4 regions of the Streptomyces sp. NPDC107550 genome follow, and region 2 is predicted to be linked to each of the others. Evidence: riboswitches for the same ligand, from Rfam matches in the RefSeq annotation. Region 2 holds a riboswitch; each other region holds the start of a gene.

Region 1 (3,479 bases), on a different contig from region 2:
CGTTCACCTGACGGGCGATGGCCTCCACCCGCTCCAGCGGCAGGCCCTCCTCCGCCGCCGCGCCCGCGATCTTCTCCACGAACAGCGTGGCACCGGTCCCGCGCCGCCCGGCGGTGTACAGGCTGTCGGTGACGGCGACATCGTCGTCGACGAGGACCTTGGCCACCTGGATGCCCTCGTCCTCGGCGAGTTCGGCGGCCATGTCGAAGTTGAGCACGTCACCGGTGTAGTTCTTCACGATGAACAGGACGCCCGCCCCGCTGTCCACGGCCGCGGCGGCCCGCACCATCTGGTCGGGCACCGGGGAGGTGAACACCTCGCCCGGGCAGGCCGCGGCGAGCATCCCGGGCCCGACGAACCCGCCGTGCAGCGGCTCGTGCCCCGAACCGCCGCCGGACACCAGGGCCACCTTCCCCGCGACCGGCGCGTCCCGGCGCAGGATGACGCGGTTCTCGACGTCCACGGTCAACTCGGGATGCGCGGCGGCCATCCCCCGCAGAGCATCGGCGACGACGGTCTCGGCGACATTGATCAGCATTTTCACGCGTACCTCCGGGTGAGGCTGGCAGAGGGGCGCCCGCCCTGAGTCCGTGCAGTTCAGGGCCGGTGCCTCGGGCGGACGGCTGCTGGAGTGCTCTCGGCAGTATCGACCTTGCCAGGGCCGCCGTCACGTGCCACGCCTCCGCTGCCCGCACGCGCGTCGCGGGAACAGGGGGAACAGGGGGACAGCGGAAACAGTGGCGCTGGACGCAGGGCCTCGCCGTCACCGCCGAACGGGTGGCATGATCCATCCGGTCCGGCAGGCGCCGGACGTCCAAGGGGGGTTCCATGAGGCTGTTCGTCGCGGTCCCGGGCACGGTGCTGGCCCTGCTCATCGCCGTCTGCGGCGTGGCCGCGATCAGGCGGGGGTGGGTCATGCCGTTCAACCGCGGACGCGTCCTGCGGCCACGCCTCTACGGGTGGGGCCAGTTGGTCATCGCCGCCGCGCTGTGCTGGCAGATGGCCCTCCTGGTCCTCCCCCTGCCCGAGAGCACGGACGGCCTCTCCGAGCAGGTCCGCAGCGGCGTGGCGGTCGGCGGGAGCGCGCTGATGCTGGTCGGCATCATCGTCATCATGCTGAGCCAGCGGGCCGGGAGGAGGAGCTGACACCCGCCGCCGGAGCCGGGGCGCACCGGTCGACCGGCCCGGGGCGGCGGGCAGGCGCCATGAGAGGATGGCGCGCGTTATTGGGCGACGGCGGGAAGAGGAAGCCGGTGTGAATCCGGCGCGGTCCCGCCACTGTGATCGGCGAGCCGGTTCCGACAGGCCACTGTCCCTTAGGGGGCGGGAAGGCCGGGACCCGCGGTGACCCGAGAGCCAGGAGACTCACGCCGCCGCCCCCTCGACGGATTCCGGGGCGGATCTCCCCGGTGAGGGGAAGGCGCCGTATGGCGAAGAAGAAGCGGACCGTCCGCGCGGGCACGGGCACGGACGAGGCGCGCGCCGACCGGCCCAGCGGGGTCGTCGTCTGCCGGGACTGCTGCTGCGGCAGCGTCAAGGTCCCCGGCGACCACCGGGCGCAGACGGCCCGCCTGCGCGAGAGCGTCCCGGTGCGGATCTCCGAGTGCCTCGACGTGTGCGACCAGGCGAACGTCATCGTCGTCCAGCCCTCCGCCGCCGGTCGCGCCGCGGGCGGCCGCCCCGTCTGGCTCGGCCTCGTCAACGACGCCGACGCCACCGAGGACATCACCGCCTGGGTACGCGCCGGAGGCCCCGGCATCGCGCCGATGCCCGGCACCCTCGACCTGTACGTGTTCCAGCCGCCCCGCCGCGTCCGCCAGGCGACGGCGTCATGAACACCGGCGCCGCGCCCGCCGAGAAAGCCGCGCCCGCCGAGGAAGCCGCGCCCGCCGAGGAAGTCGAAAGGGCCCTCCGCGAAGTCGCCGCGCTCGGCGGGTTCTTCGCCCTGCCCGTCGAAGCACGGCGCCCCGCGACACCGCCCACCGTCGGCGATCCGGCGCCCGTCCCCGGCGATCCGACGCCCGCCCCCGCAGACCCCGGCGACCAGCCCACCCCCGCCGAGCCACTGGCCGCCGGTTTCCCCGCGCGGGCGCACGCCGTCAACCTCCGGTACTCCACGCCGCAGGCCCGTATCGGCGTGTCGATCGCCCACCTCGGACTCGCCGCCCGCCTGTGGTCGCCGCTCCTCGCCTGCGCCCTCCTGCACGGCGTCCTGCCCGACCTCCGCGCTGTCCGCTGGGCCGGGCCCGACAGCACCTCCCTGAGCCTGCCGCGCGCCGAGGGACTGCGCGCCGACGCCGTGCCCGACCTCGCCGCCGCCCTGTACGCGCAGGTCACCGGCCCCCTCGACGCGGTGGAGAGCGCCCTCGACGTGAAGGTCGCCCCGCGTCTGCTCGACGGCAACCTCGCCTCCGCGCTCTTCGGCACCCTGGGCGTCCTGCTGCGCGCCCACCCCGGCCTGCGCCCCGAGCTGACCGGCCTCGCCGACCGGCTCCTGACCACCGGACGGCTCGCCGGAACCGGGCACACGTACGGCCCCGGCCTCGCCTTCCGGCGCCGGAGCTGCTGCCTGTACTACCGCGCCCCCGGCGGCGGCCTCTGCGGCGACTGCTGCTTCGCGGGGCGCTGACCCAGGGGCATTCTGCTTCGAACGCCCCGCGCCCGGCACGGATGCCCCGCGTCTGACGGGGTAGGGACCCGGCGCGCCCCCACGGGACCGTTCGTCGCAGCGGCCGAGGGCGCGCACCCCCGGCCGCGACGGCCCGGGGAGACGCACGGGACGCCGCGGCCGACCGCCGCGCGCAAGGGGAGGCGGGCATGACGACACCACAGGGAGCGGGCGCCACGGTCCAGGCGGTCGTGGTCTACGACGGGCGGGTCCTGCTCGCCACGCACGACGCGCACGGCTGGGCCCTGCCCTCGGGCACCGCCGAGCCGGGCGAGAGCGCCCAGGCGGCCGCCGCCCGCGTCGTCTACGAGCTGAGCGGCTACCTCGCCGACGGCACCCAGGCGCTCGACCCGGCCGGTGACGGCACCCAGGCCGTCATATGCCAGCTTCTGAGTGAATCCCCTTCCGAGGGAGCCTCCCTGACGCCTGATCAGCTCCGCTGGGCCGCGCCCGACGAGGCAGGCGGCGCCGAACTGTCCGAAACCGTACGCGACTACTTGCGCGGCCACACTCCCGTGTGAGGACCGCCCGACCTTGGGCACCCGAAGGACAGGCCGATCGGCCCGCACATGTGGAGCCCGTCGGCCATGGACAAGGGGGCGCACCGACCCTGGGAACGGGGCCGCCGCGCGCGCCACCATGGAAGCCGGGCCGGAGAAACCGGCCCGAGCGCCCGACCCGACGAGAGGAGCGACCCCATGGGCATCTCCTGGACGACGGGCAACGGCAGCACCGTCACCGCCGCCACCGCACGCACCCGCACCGCCCACCTGCTGGAGAACGCCGGACACGACCTCGGTGACCAGGGGGT
Region 2 (3,479 bases):
GAGTGGTTCGGCACGAGGTCCACGATGACGCGCAGGCCGAGCGCGTGGGCCTGCGCGATCAGGGCGTCGGCGTCCAGGAGTGTGCCGTAGACCGGGTCGACCTCGCGGTAGTCGGCGACGTCGTAGCCGCCGTCGGCCTGCGGGGAGGCGTAGAACGGCGACAGCCACACCGCGTCCACGCCCAGGTCCTTCAGATACGGCAGGCGGCGGCACACGCCCGCCAAGTCCCCCGTCCCGTCGCCGTCACTGTCGGCGAAGCTGCGCGGATAGACCTGGTAGATCACCGCGTCCCGCCACCAGTCGGTGGCCTCGCGGGTCGGGGCGGGCGGTGCGGGGAACTCGGCGGAGTGCTGCTGGGTCATGGCGTCCTTGGTGAGCGGCGTCCTGATTTCTCTGGACAAGGTAGACGAACCGGGCCGCTCAACCCGTCAGCGACGGCCGGGAGTTCAAAAGCGCAGCACGGCCGCGACGTGTCCGGCGTCCTCCAGGGTGCCGTCGGGGACGAACACCACGTCGGAGCCCGCTTCGAGGGCGGACTCCACGATCTCGTCGACGATGTCGTGCACGGCGTCGATGTCGTCGTCGGCGGCCGGCTCCAGATGGCCGTCGCCGGCGCGCACGGTGACGCGGTAGTTCTCCTCGACGACGAGCTGGTGGATGCGCCCGTCGGACGCCTTCTGCCACACCTCGTCGACGCCCGCCGCGTACGTGTTGTTGCCGCGGGCCCGGTCGAGCGCGGCGAGCGCGTCGGCGACGGTGCGGGCGGCGTCGTCGGCGCGGGCCGGTGCGACGGCCTTGGCGACCGCTTCGGGCGTGCCGTGCGCGAGACCGCCGAAGGGGACGTGGGTGGCGCCGTGCGCGGCGCGGCCGACCTCGGTGAGCAGCGACAGCGCGGCGGGCTCGCCGGTGACGTAGAGCGGGCGGGGGCGCTCGGCGAGGACGTCGGCGAGGGCCGCGTCGGCGTCGCGGAAGAACTGGCGGGTCGCCTCGTCCTGGTAGGTGCTCGGCACGTCCCCGATGCGTTCCTTGCGCTCCACGTCCAGGTCCTCGAGGCTGCGGGTCAGCGGGAAACCCTGCTCGTCGTCCTCGGTGACGCGGGCGCCGCGGCCGTCCCACAGGCTGACCCGGTCGGCGGCGACGGCGAGCACCCAGTAGGGGCGCTGCGCGGCGTCGGCGGCGACGAGGTTGCGGGTGAGGTAGGTGTCGGCGACGACGACCCGCTCGGGCATCTGGCGGTCCACGACCCAGGTCTCGTGCTCGCCGGGGGCGGCGAAGACGAGCAGTCCGTCGCGGGCGTGCGAGAGGTCCAGCTCGCGTACGGCGGCGTCCAGCTCGGCGACCACGTCGTCGCGCAGTTCCCGGGTGACGCCGGGGTCGGCGTCGAGCCTGCGGGCGGCCTCGCCGAGCAGGTTGCGCAGGCGCACGGGGTCCTGGGCGTTGTCCGGCTTGCCGCGGTGGGTCGGCATCGTCAGGGAGACCACGGGGTAGGTCCGCGTCCGGCGGAGTTCCTGGAGGATCGCGGGGGTCGGCGTGGAACGCATTCCTGTGCCCTTCTGCTGGGGTGGGGCGGCCGGGGCTCGCGGCACACGACTCGTCCATGCTGCCCATACCGGGGCATATTCCGCATGTGGTGCACGGCGGGCCGGGCGGTCCCGGGCGGCCCCGCACCCTCGGTGACCAGGGCTTCCCTTCTCTGTGATAGCTTCCGAGCGCCAGTCGTACCTTTGTGCGCTTACGAGCGTGTACGGGTCAGGGAATCCGGTGGAAGTCCGGAACTGACGCGCAGCGGTGAGGGAGACGGGCGGAGCACACGCCACTGGGCCGCGCAGGCCCGGGAAGGCGCTTCGCGCGGGTGACCCCGAGTCCGAAGACCTGCTGGCAGCCGCCGGGGCCCGTGCCCCGGGCGGTCGACCATAGGCCGGCTCCGCGTATGAGCCCTGGATGCTGAGGACTTTCCGTGCCGTTCGCACGCCCGTTCCGCTGTGCCGTCGCGCTGACCGTGGGGGCGCTGCTGCTCACCGCGTGCGCGGGCGAAGACCCGGGGGGCGCGGGCCCGCCCGCCGCCGGCCGGGGCGGGGTCACCCTCGACAACTGCGGTACGACCGTGCACGTGGGGAGCCCGCCGCGCCGCGCGGTGGCCCTGGACCAGGGCTCCGCGGAGATCATGCTGTCGCTGGGGCTCCAGGACCGGATGGTGGGCACGGGCACCTGGACCGATCCCGTGCTGAAGAACCTGCGGGCGGCGAACGCCGAGGTGCCGCGGCTCGCCTCGCGCTATCCGTCCTTCGAGAAGGTGCTCTCCACCGAGCCCGACTTCGCCGCGGCCTCCTTCTCGTACACGCTCGGCAAGGGCGGGGTGGCGCCGCGCGAGGAGTTCGGGAAGCTCGGGGTGCCCACCTACCTCTCCCCCGGCGACTGCGCGGGCAAGGACAACAGCGGTGACGGCGACGGCGTACGCTCCCGGCCGCTGACGCTGGAGACGGTGTACGGGGAGATCCGCGACCTCGCCCGGATCTTCGACGTGACCGAGCGCGGCGACCGGCTCGTGAAGCAGCTCAAGTACCGCGTGCGCAAGGCGACTTCGGGCATCGACGCGCACGGCGTGGACGTCCTGTACTGGTTCGCCAACTCCGACTCGCCCTACATGGCGGGCTGTTGCGGGGCGCCCGGCGCGATCACCAGGGAACTGGGCCTGCGCAACGTGTTCGACGACACGCGCGAGGAGTGGCCGCAGATCAACTGGGAGACCGTCGCCGACCGCGACCCTGACCTCCTCGTCATCGGCGACCTGACGCGCCGCTCGCAGTCGGCGGAGTCGGCCGCGCAGAAGATCCGGTTCCTGGAGTCGGACCCGGTGACGAAGAACATGAAGGCCGTGCGCGAGAAGCGGTACGTGCTGCTCAGCGGGCAGGCGATGAACCCGACGATCCGTACCGTGGACGGCATCGAGCGGGTCGCGGCGGCGCTGCGCACGTACGGCCTGACCCGGTGAGCGGCGCACCGCGTGCCGCGCTCGCCTGGGCGGCGGGCCTTGTCGCGCTGGTCCTGTCGCTCGCGTTCGCCATCACGGTCGGGCCTGCCGCCATCCGGGTCACCGACGTGTGGGCGACGGTCGCCGCGCACCTGGGCGGCGGGCGCGGCGATCTGTCGCCGATCCGCGACGGCATCGTGTGGAACCTGCGGCTGCCGCGCACGCTGCTCGCCGCCGTGTGCGGGGCGGGCCTCGCCGTGTGCGGGACGGTGTTGCAGGCGCTGCTGCGCAATCCGCTGGCCGATCCGTACGTGCTGGGCGTCTCCTCCGGGGCCTCGACGGGCGCGGTCCTCGTCGTCGTGCTCGGGGTGGGCGGCGGGGCGCTGTCGGTGTCGAGCGGCGCGTTCGCCGGGGCACTGGTCTCCTTCGCGCTGGTGCTGCTGCTGAGCCACACGCTGGGCGGGACGACGGACCGGGTGGTGCTGTGCGGGGTCGCGGCGATGCAGTT
Region 3 (3,479 bases), on a different contig from region 2:
CGACATCAGCGGCACCGCGCACACCGCGACCCGCAGCACGTCCTCGCCGACCGGCGGCGCCACGACCGACTCGCGCACCGCGCCGCGCAGGGAGACCCGCAGGCCGTCCTCCTCGTCGATGCCGAGCCCGTGCCGGTAGGGCAGCACCCCGTACGTGGGCCGCCCGGTGAGGTCCTTGAGCATGTCGAGGCCCGGTTCGAGCAGGCTCACGTCACCGCGGAACTTGTTGACCAGATACCCGGCGACCAGCTCCTGGTCCGCGCGGGCGAGCAGCGCCGTCGTACCGAAGAACGACGCGAAGACACCGCCCCGGTCGATGTCCCCGACGACCAGGACCGGCAGCCGGGCGGCTCGCGCGACGCCCATGTTCACGATGTCGGTGCGGCGCAGGTTGATCTCGGCCGGGGAGCCGGCGCCCTCGCAGATCACGGCGTCATGACTGCCCCGCAGCTCCTCCAGGCATCCCACGACCGTGTCGAGCAGCGCTTCCTGCCGCCCGCCGCGCAGCCCGGCCCCGGCCCCCGGTCCTTCGGGCCCGCCGAAGAAGCCGCGGGCGCTCAGCTCACCGACCGGCTTGCCCAGCAGGACGACCTGGCTGCTGCGGTCGCTGCCCGGCTTGAGCAGCACGGGGTTCATCAGCGCGCTCGGCTCGACGCGCGCGGCCTGCGCCTGCATGGCCTGCGCCCGCCCGATCTCGGCGCCCTCTCGCGTCACGAACGAGTTCAGGGACATGTTCTGCCCCTTGAACGGCGCCACTTTCACGCCCTGGCGCGCCAGCCAGCGGCAGATCCCGGCCGTCACCACGCTCTTGCCCGCGTCCGACGTCGTCCCGGCGACCAGCAGGCCGCCCCCGCGCTTGCCGCTCATCGCCGGCCCGCCCACAGCATCCGCACGCCCACACACACTCCCAGTGCCAGTACCGACACGCGGCGCGAGAGCCGCACCGCCCGTTCCACATCGCCCACCCGGACCGCGCGGCCCGGCGCGTTGAGCACGGGCCGGTGCTCGACCCGCCCGCCGTACGCGAGGGTGCCGCCGAGCCGGACCCCGAGCGCGCCCGCGAACGCGGCCTCCACGACCCCGGCGTTCGGGCTCGGATGCCGCTTCGCGTCGGCGCGCCAGGCCCCCAGCGCCGCCGTGGGCCGCCCGCCGGCCAGGACCGCGAGCACCCCCGTCAGGCGGGCGCCGGGCCAGCCGGCGACGTCGTCGAGACGGGCGGCGGCCCAGCCGAACCTGCGGTACCGGGGCGACTTGTGCCCCACCATCGCGTCCAGGGTGTTCACCGCGCGGAACGCGAGCAGCCCCGGCACCCCGCCGACCGCGCCCCACACCAGCGCGCCGACCACGGCGTCGGAGGTGTTCTCGGCGACGGACTCCACGACTCCGCGCGCGATGCCGTCCGCGTCCAGGTGCTCGGGATCGCGCCCGCACAGCCGGGGCAGCAGCTCCCGCGCGAGTTCCACGTCCCCGGCCTCCAGGGCGGAGCCCACGGCCCGCGCCTCCCGGCCCAGCGAGGTGCCGCCGAGGACGGCCCAGGTGGCGGCGGCGGTCAGCGCGGCGGTGGCGGCGGGGGAGCGGCGCAGGGCGCGGGCGGCGAGGCTGCCCGCGGTCGCGGCGGTGCCCACGCAGAGCGCGGTGTGCAGGGCGCCCCGGCCGCGGTCGTCGCGCCACAGCAGGCGCTCGGCGGCGGACGCGGCCCGGCCGAACGCGGCGACGGGATGCGCCCGGCGCGGATCGCCCAGGAGGAAGTCGACGAGAAGGCCGGCGGCGGTGCCGTACGCGTACGCGCGCTCGGCCCGCCGGACGCCGCGCGGGGCGAACATGGCGGTAGTTGTCCTCACTCAGGGTGTCCACGCCCTGGTTCGACGAGAACGGCGGCGAGAGTTCCTGGCTCACCCCCGGCGAAGGGGGCTGACAGTGGCGGGACCGCGCCGGATTCGCACCGGCTTCCTCTACTGCTGCCGTCAATGGCGGGGGAAGTCCATCACGCCCCGCGAAGGGCAGTCAACTCGCGGTTGACCAGTGGGACCTTCGTCATACGGGGACGGCGCCGCGACGCCCGTACGGCGGTGGCGGACACGGCGAGGGGCGGGGTACGGGACATGCGCGTCCCGTACCCCGCCCCTTTCCGAGCCGGATGCCGGTCAGGCCACGATGAGGAAGATCCCGTAGCCGACGGCGGCCGCGCACAGCGCGAAACAGAGGTACGCGCCGGAGGCGACGGCCGCGGCCGAGCCCCCCTCGCGCGCCGCGCTCTCCCGCTTGGAGAGCCCGACGATGCCGAGCGTGAACAGGCCCACCAGGGCCACCGTGACCACGAGGCTGACGCCGAAGACGGAGCCGAGGGCCGCCCAGTCGATCTTCATAGCTGGTCCTGCTTCCTTACAGCGTGGCGCCGGCGGGGCGCGGCGGGTCGGCGACGGCCGCCGGGGCGGCGGCTGCCGCGGCGGGCAGGTCCTCGGCGAGGAGCGCGCCGGCCGGCGGGGGAGTGACGGCGGCGATGGCCGTGGTCACGACGCCCGCGGGCTCGGCCGCCGGGGTGTCCGCGCCGATCGTGTCGTCGGTGACGTTGGTGTGGTCGATGGAGTCGCGGCGCGAGAGCTTCCAGATGATCCCGGAGCCGGCCACGAGCAGCGCGGCGGTCAGGCCGATGCCCCACGGGCCCTGCTTGGTGAGGAACTCGGCGCCCGCGCCGACCAGACCGGCCGCCGGCAGGGTCAGGCCCCACGCGACGAACATCCGGGTGGCGGTCGACCAGCGGACGACACCGCCCTTGCGGCCGAGGCCCGAGCCCATCACGGCGCCGGAGCAGACCTGCGTCGTGGAGAGCGAGAAGCCGATGTGCGAGGAGGCGAGGATCGCCGTCGCGGCACTGGTCTGCGCGGCGAAGCCCTGCTGCGGGGCGAGGTCGGTGAGGCCCTTGCCCATGGTGCGGATGATCCGCCAGCCGCCCAGGTACGTGCCGAGCGCGATGGCGAGGCCCGCCGAGACGATGACCCACAGCGGCGGGTCGGCGTCGGGGGCGAGGACGCCGCCGGTGATCAGGGCGAGCGTGATGATGCCCATCGTCTTCTGCGCGTCGTTGGTGCCGTGCGCGAGGGAGACGAGGCCGGCCGAGGCGATCTGCCCGGCGCGGTAGCCCTTGGCCGTGGCCTTCTGGTCGGTCTTCTTGCTGATCCGGTAGGTCAGGCGCGTGGCGAGCATCGCGGCGAGGCCGGCGACGATCGGCGCGGCGACCGCGGGGAGGAGGACCTTGGTGACGACCGTGCCGCCGTTGACCGAGGACCAGCCCATCGACATGACCGCGGCGCCGATGAGGCCGCCGAACAGGGCGTGCGAGGAACTGGACGGCAGGCCCACGAGCCAGGTCAGCAGGTTCCAGAGGATGGCGCCGACGAGCGCCGCGAAGATGACCTCGGTCTTGAGCCCGTCCTCGTTGATGATGCCGCCGGAGATGGTCTTCGCCACCTCGACGGAGA
Region 4 (3,479 bases), on a different contig from region 2:
GGGTCGTGGTAGATGGCGATGGGGTTCTCGCCGAAGCCGCGCGGCGGCTGGATGAGGATCAGCAGGTTGCCGCGGCGCAGGGCGGCGAGCACGATGTCGCCCTCGGGGTCGCGGGAGCGGTCGAGGAACATCTCGCCGGGCGGCGGCCCCCAGTGCCGCTCGACGGACTCGCGCAGCTCGGCGGGGAGCGTCGCGTACCAGCGCTTGTAGTCGGCGGCGGGGATGCGGACCGGGTTCTTGGCGAGCTGTTCCTCGGTGAGCCAGTCCTGGTCGTGGCCGCCCGCGTCGATGAGCGCGCGGATCAGTTCGTCGCCGTCGCCCGAGGTGAGGCCGGGGATGTCGGCGGGGTCGCCGAAGTCGTACCCCTCCGCGACGAGCCGGCGCAGCAGGGCGACGGCGGAGGCGGGGGTGTCGAGGCCCACGGCGTTGCCGATGCGGGAGTGCTTGGTGGGGTACGCGGACAGGACGAGCGCGAGCTTCTTGTCGGCGGCGGGGATGTGCCGCAGGCGGGCGTGGCGTACGGCGATGCCGGCGACGCGGGAGGCGCGCTCGGGGTCGGCGACGTACGCGGGGAGGCCGTCGGCGTCGATCTCCTTGAAGGAGAACGGGACGGTGATGAGCCGGCCGTCGAACTCGGGCACGGCGACCTGGCTGGCCGCGTCGAGCGGGGAGACGCCCTCGTCGTTGGCCTCCCAGTCGGCGCGCGAGGAGGTCAGGCACAGGGCCTGGAGGATCGGTACGTCGAGCGCGGCGAGGGCGCCCGCGTCCCAGGACTCGTCGTCGCCGCCCGCGCTCGCCTCGGCGGGGCGGGTGCCGCCGGCGGCGAGGACGGTGGTGACGATGGCGTCGGCGGGGCGCAGCGCGTCGATGAGTTCGGGTTCGGGGGCGCGCAGAGAAGCCACGTACAGCGGGAGCGGGCGGGCTCCGGCCTGCTCGATCGCGTCACACAGGGCGTGTACGAAGGCGGTGTTGCCGCTCATGTGGTGGGCGCGGTAGTAGAGCACGGCGACGGCCGGTCCTTCCCCGCCGGCGGGGGTGCGCTCCAGCGGGCCCCAGGTGGGGGCGGGGGCGGGCGCGTCGAAGCCGTGGCCGGTGAGCAGGACCGTGTCGGACAGGAAGCGGGCCAGGTGCTCCAGGTTGGCGGGGCCGCCGTGCGCGAGGTACTTGTGCGCTTCGGCGGCGATGCCGACGGGCACGGTGGAGGCGGCCATGAGCTGGGCGTCGGGCGCCTGTTCGCCGCTGAGGACGACGAGCGGGACACCGGCGGCGGTGAGCCGGTCGATGCCGTCCTGCCAGGCGCGGACGCCGCCGAGGAGGCGGACGACGACGAGTGCGGCGCCGTCGAGGAGGGCGTCGAGGTCGTCGAGCGGGAGCCGGGAGGGGTTGGCGAAGCGGTACGCGAGGGGGGCGCCGTCCCGGGCGTTCGCCGCGCGGGCGCTGAGCAGATCGGTGTCGGACGTCGACAGGAGCAGGAGCTGCTGGGGCATGCGGCGTCTGGCCTTCCTCGGGGTGTCCGCGCCCCGGGTAGTGCGTGACGGCGGGAGTTCCTGGCTCACCCCCGTCTCAAGAACGGGGGCTCACAGTGGCGGGACCGCGCCGGATTCGCACCGGGCTTCCTCCCCTGTCGCCGTCGCTGGCGATGTTGTTGCCTGCATCGTACGGGTCGGGGGCGGGGGCCGGTACGGGACGCCGGTCACAGGTGGGCGGTCCGTGCGGTAGGTATGCTCCCCGGCATGTCCGACTCCCTCATACCCTCTGATCCCGGTTCGTCCGGTACGTCCCGGGGCGACGCGTGTCCCGGCGCGCTGCGGCTGCACGCGGCGGACGACGGGTTCCTGGCGCGGGTGCGGCTGCCCGGCGGGGTGCTCCCCGCGACGGCGGCAAGGGCGCTCGCGGAGGCGTCCGGCGCGCTCGGTGACGGCGCCCTGCATCTGACGTCCCGGGGGAACGTGCAGCTCAGAGGCTTGCGTGAGGGATGCGGCGGGGAACTCGCGGCGCGGCTCGCGGACGCCGGGCTGCTGCCGTCGGCGGCGCACGAGCGGGTGCGCAACGTGGTGGCGTCGCCGCGTTCGGGTCTCGACGGCGGCGGCTTCGTGGACGTACGGGGGTGGCTGCGGGCGCTGGACGCCGAGGTGTGCGCGAGCGGGGTGACGCCGGGGCTGTCGGGGCGGTTCCTGTTCGGCCTGGACGACGGGCGCGGGGACATACCGGCGCTCGGCCCGGACGTGCTGGTGCGGGGCCTGCCGGACGGCGGCGGCTGCGTGCGGCTCGGGGCGGACGGCACGGGCTTCCACGTACCGTACGAGGACGCGGCGCGGGCGGCGGTGCGGGCGGCGGAGGTCTTCGTCGCGGCGGCCCGCGAGGCGGCGCCCGCCCGGGTCTGGCGTACGTCCGAACTGCCCACGCCCGCAAGCGAACTGACGGCGCGTCTGGCGCGGGCGCTGACCGGTGTTCCGTTCGCCGCGCACCCCGGCTGCGAGCACGGCGAGCCCGCGCCGCCGACCGGCCCCGCGCCCCTGGAAGCGGTCCTCCCGCTGGGCTCCGCGACGCCGGAGCAGTGGCGGGCGCTGACGGACCTGGCGGGCCGACTCCCCGCCGGAGAACTGCGGTTGACCCCGGCCCGTACGGTCGTCGTCCCCGGCGCGGACGCCGGCCACGCCCAACTCCTCACCGCCACCGGCCTCTTGACCGACCCGGACTCCCCCGCCGCCCGCACCGGCGCCTGCATCGGACGGCCCGGCTGCGCCAAGGCGCACGCCGACATCCGCGCCGACGCCGTCTCCCGGCACCCCGTCCTGCCCACGTACTGGTCCGGCTGCGAGCGCCGCTGCGGCCGCCCGACCGTCCCGTACGTCGATGTCGTGGCGCGCCCCGACGGCACGTACGACACCCGCCTGCCCGAGCCCGCACCCAGGTGAAAGAGCCGAAACCCGTGTATGACTACGAGAAGGACGGCGCGGCGATCTACCGCGAGTCCTTTGCCACCATCCGCGCCGAGGCCGCGGCCCCGCTCGCCGCGCTGCCGCCGGACGTGGCGCAGGTCGCGGTCCGCATGATCCACGCCTGCGGGCAGGTGGACCTCGTCCAGGACATCGGCTACTCGGCCGGGGTCGTGTCGGCGGCGCGCGCCGCGTTGCGCGCCGGAGCGCCCATCCTGTGCGACGCGCACATGGTCGCCAGCGGGGTCACGCGTGCGCGCCTGCCCGCCGACAACGACGTGGTGTGCACCCTGCGCGACCCCCGAGTACCCCAACTTGCCCAGGAGTTGGGTACGACACGGAGCGCCGCGGCCCTCGAACTGTGGCGGGACCGTCTCGACGGCGCCGTCGTCGCCATCGGGAACGCGCCGACCGCGCTGTTCCACCTCCTGGAGATGATCGCCGCCGGGGCGCCCCGGCCCGCGGCCGTGCTCGGCATCCCCGTCGGTTTCGTCGGCGCCGCCGAGTCCAAGGACGCGCTCGCCGCCAATGACCTGGGGC

The links. A riboswitch is a leader RNA that binds a small molecule or an ion and turns the genes downstream of it on or off. The one in region 2 is predicted to bind cobalamin.
Region 1: it holds a riboswitch for cobalamin, as region 2 does, so the genes downstream of both, ACZ7LY_RS24220 ((2Fe-2S) ferredoxin domain-containing protein) here and ACZ7LY_RS21345 (ABC transporter substrate-binding protein) in region 2, are expected to answer to the same signal.
Region 3: it holds a riboswitch for cobalamin, as region 2 does, so the genes downstream of both, ACZ7LY_RS26765 (cobalamin biosynthesis protein) here and ACZ7LY_RS21345 (ABC transporter substrate-binding protein) in region 2, are expected to answer to the same signal.
Region 4: it holds a riboswitch for cobalamin, as region 2 does, so the genes downstream of both, cobN (cobaltochelatase subunit CobN) here and ACZ7LY_RS21345 (ABC transporter substrate-binding protein) in region 2, are expected to answer to the same signal.

What each region holds. Positions count from the first base shown of each region.
Region 1 is NZ_JBVKBC010000020.1:107,574-111,052, forward strand. Features, by position in the region: gene dhaK (dihydroxyacetone kinase subunit DhaK) at 1-544, opposite strand, end outside; gene ACZ7LY_RS24215 (hypothetical protein) at 829-1,146, shown strand; cobalamin riboswitch at 1,244-1,367, shown strand; gene ACZ7LY_RS24220 ((2Fe-2S) ferredoxin domain-containing protein) at 1,428-1,835, shown strand; gene ACZ7LY_RS24225 ((2Fe-2S)-binding protein) at 1,832-2,629, shown strand; gene ACZ7LY_RS24230 (NUDIX domain-containing protein) at 2,818-3,189, shown strand; gene ACZ7LY_RS24235 (ATP-binding protein) at 3,367-3,479, shown strand, end outside.
Region 2 is NZ_JBVKBC010000016.1:35,710-39,188, reverse strand. Features, by position in the region: gene ACZ7LY_RS21355 (glycoside hydrolase family 13 protein) at 1-362, opposite strand, end outside; gene ACZ7LY_RS21350 (baeRF3 domain-containing protein) at 447-1,541, opposite strand; cobalamin riboswitch at 1,697-1,894, shown strand; gene ACZ7LY_RS21345 (ABC transporter substrate-binding protein) at 1,958-2,992, shown strand; gene ACZ7LY_RS21340 (FecCD family ABC transporter permease) at 2,989-3,479, shown strand, end outside.
Region 3 is NZ_JBVKBC010000026.1:25,131-28,609, forward strand. Features, by position in the region: gene ACZ7LY_RS26760 (cobyric acid synthase) at 1-867, opposite strand, end outside; gene ACZ7LY_RS26765 (cobalamin biosynthesis protein) at 864-1,823, opposite strand; cobalamin riboswitch at 1,860-1,981, opposite strand; gene ACZ7LY_RS26770 (hypothetical protein) at 2,145-2,366, opposite strand; gene ACZ7LY_RS26775 (inorganic phosphate transporter) at 2,383-3,479, opposite strand, start outside.
Region 4 is NZ_JBVKBC010000034.1:12,554-16,032, forward strand. Features, by position in the region: gene cobN (cobaltochelatase subunit CobN) at 1-1,487, opposite strand, end outside; cobalamin riboswitch at 1,520-1,647, opposite strand; gene ACZ7LY_RS29650 (cobalamin biosynthesis protein CobG) at 1,734-2,918, shown strand; gene ACZ7LY_RS29655 (precorrin-8X methylmutase) at 2,933-3,479, shown strand, end outside.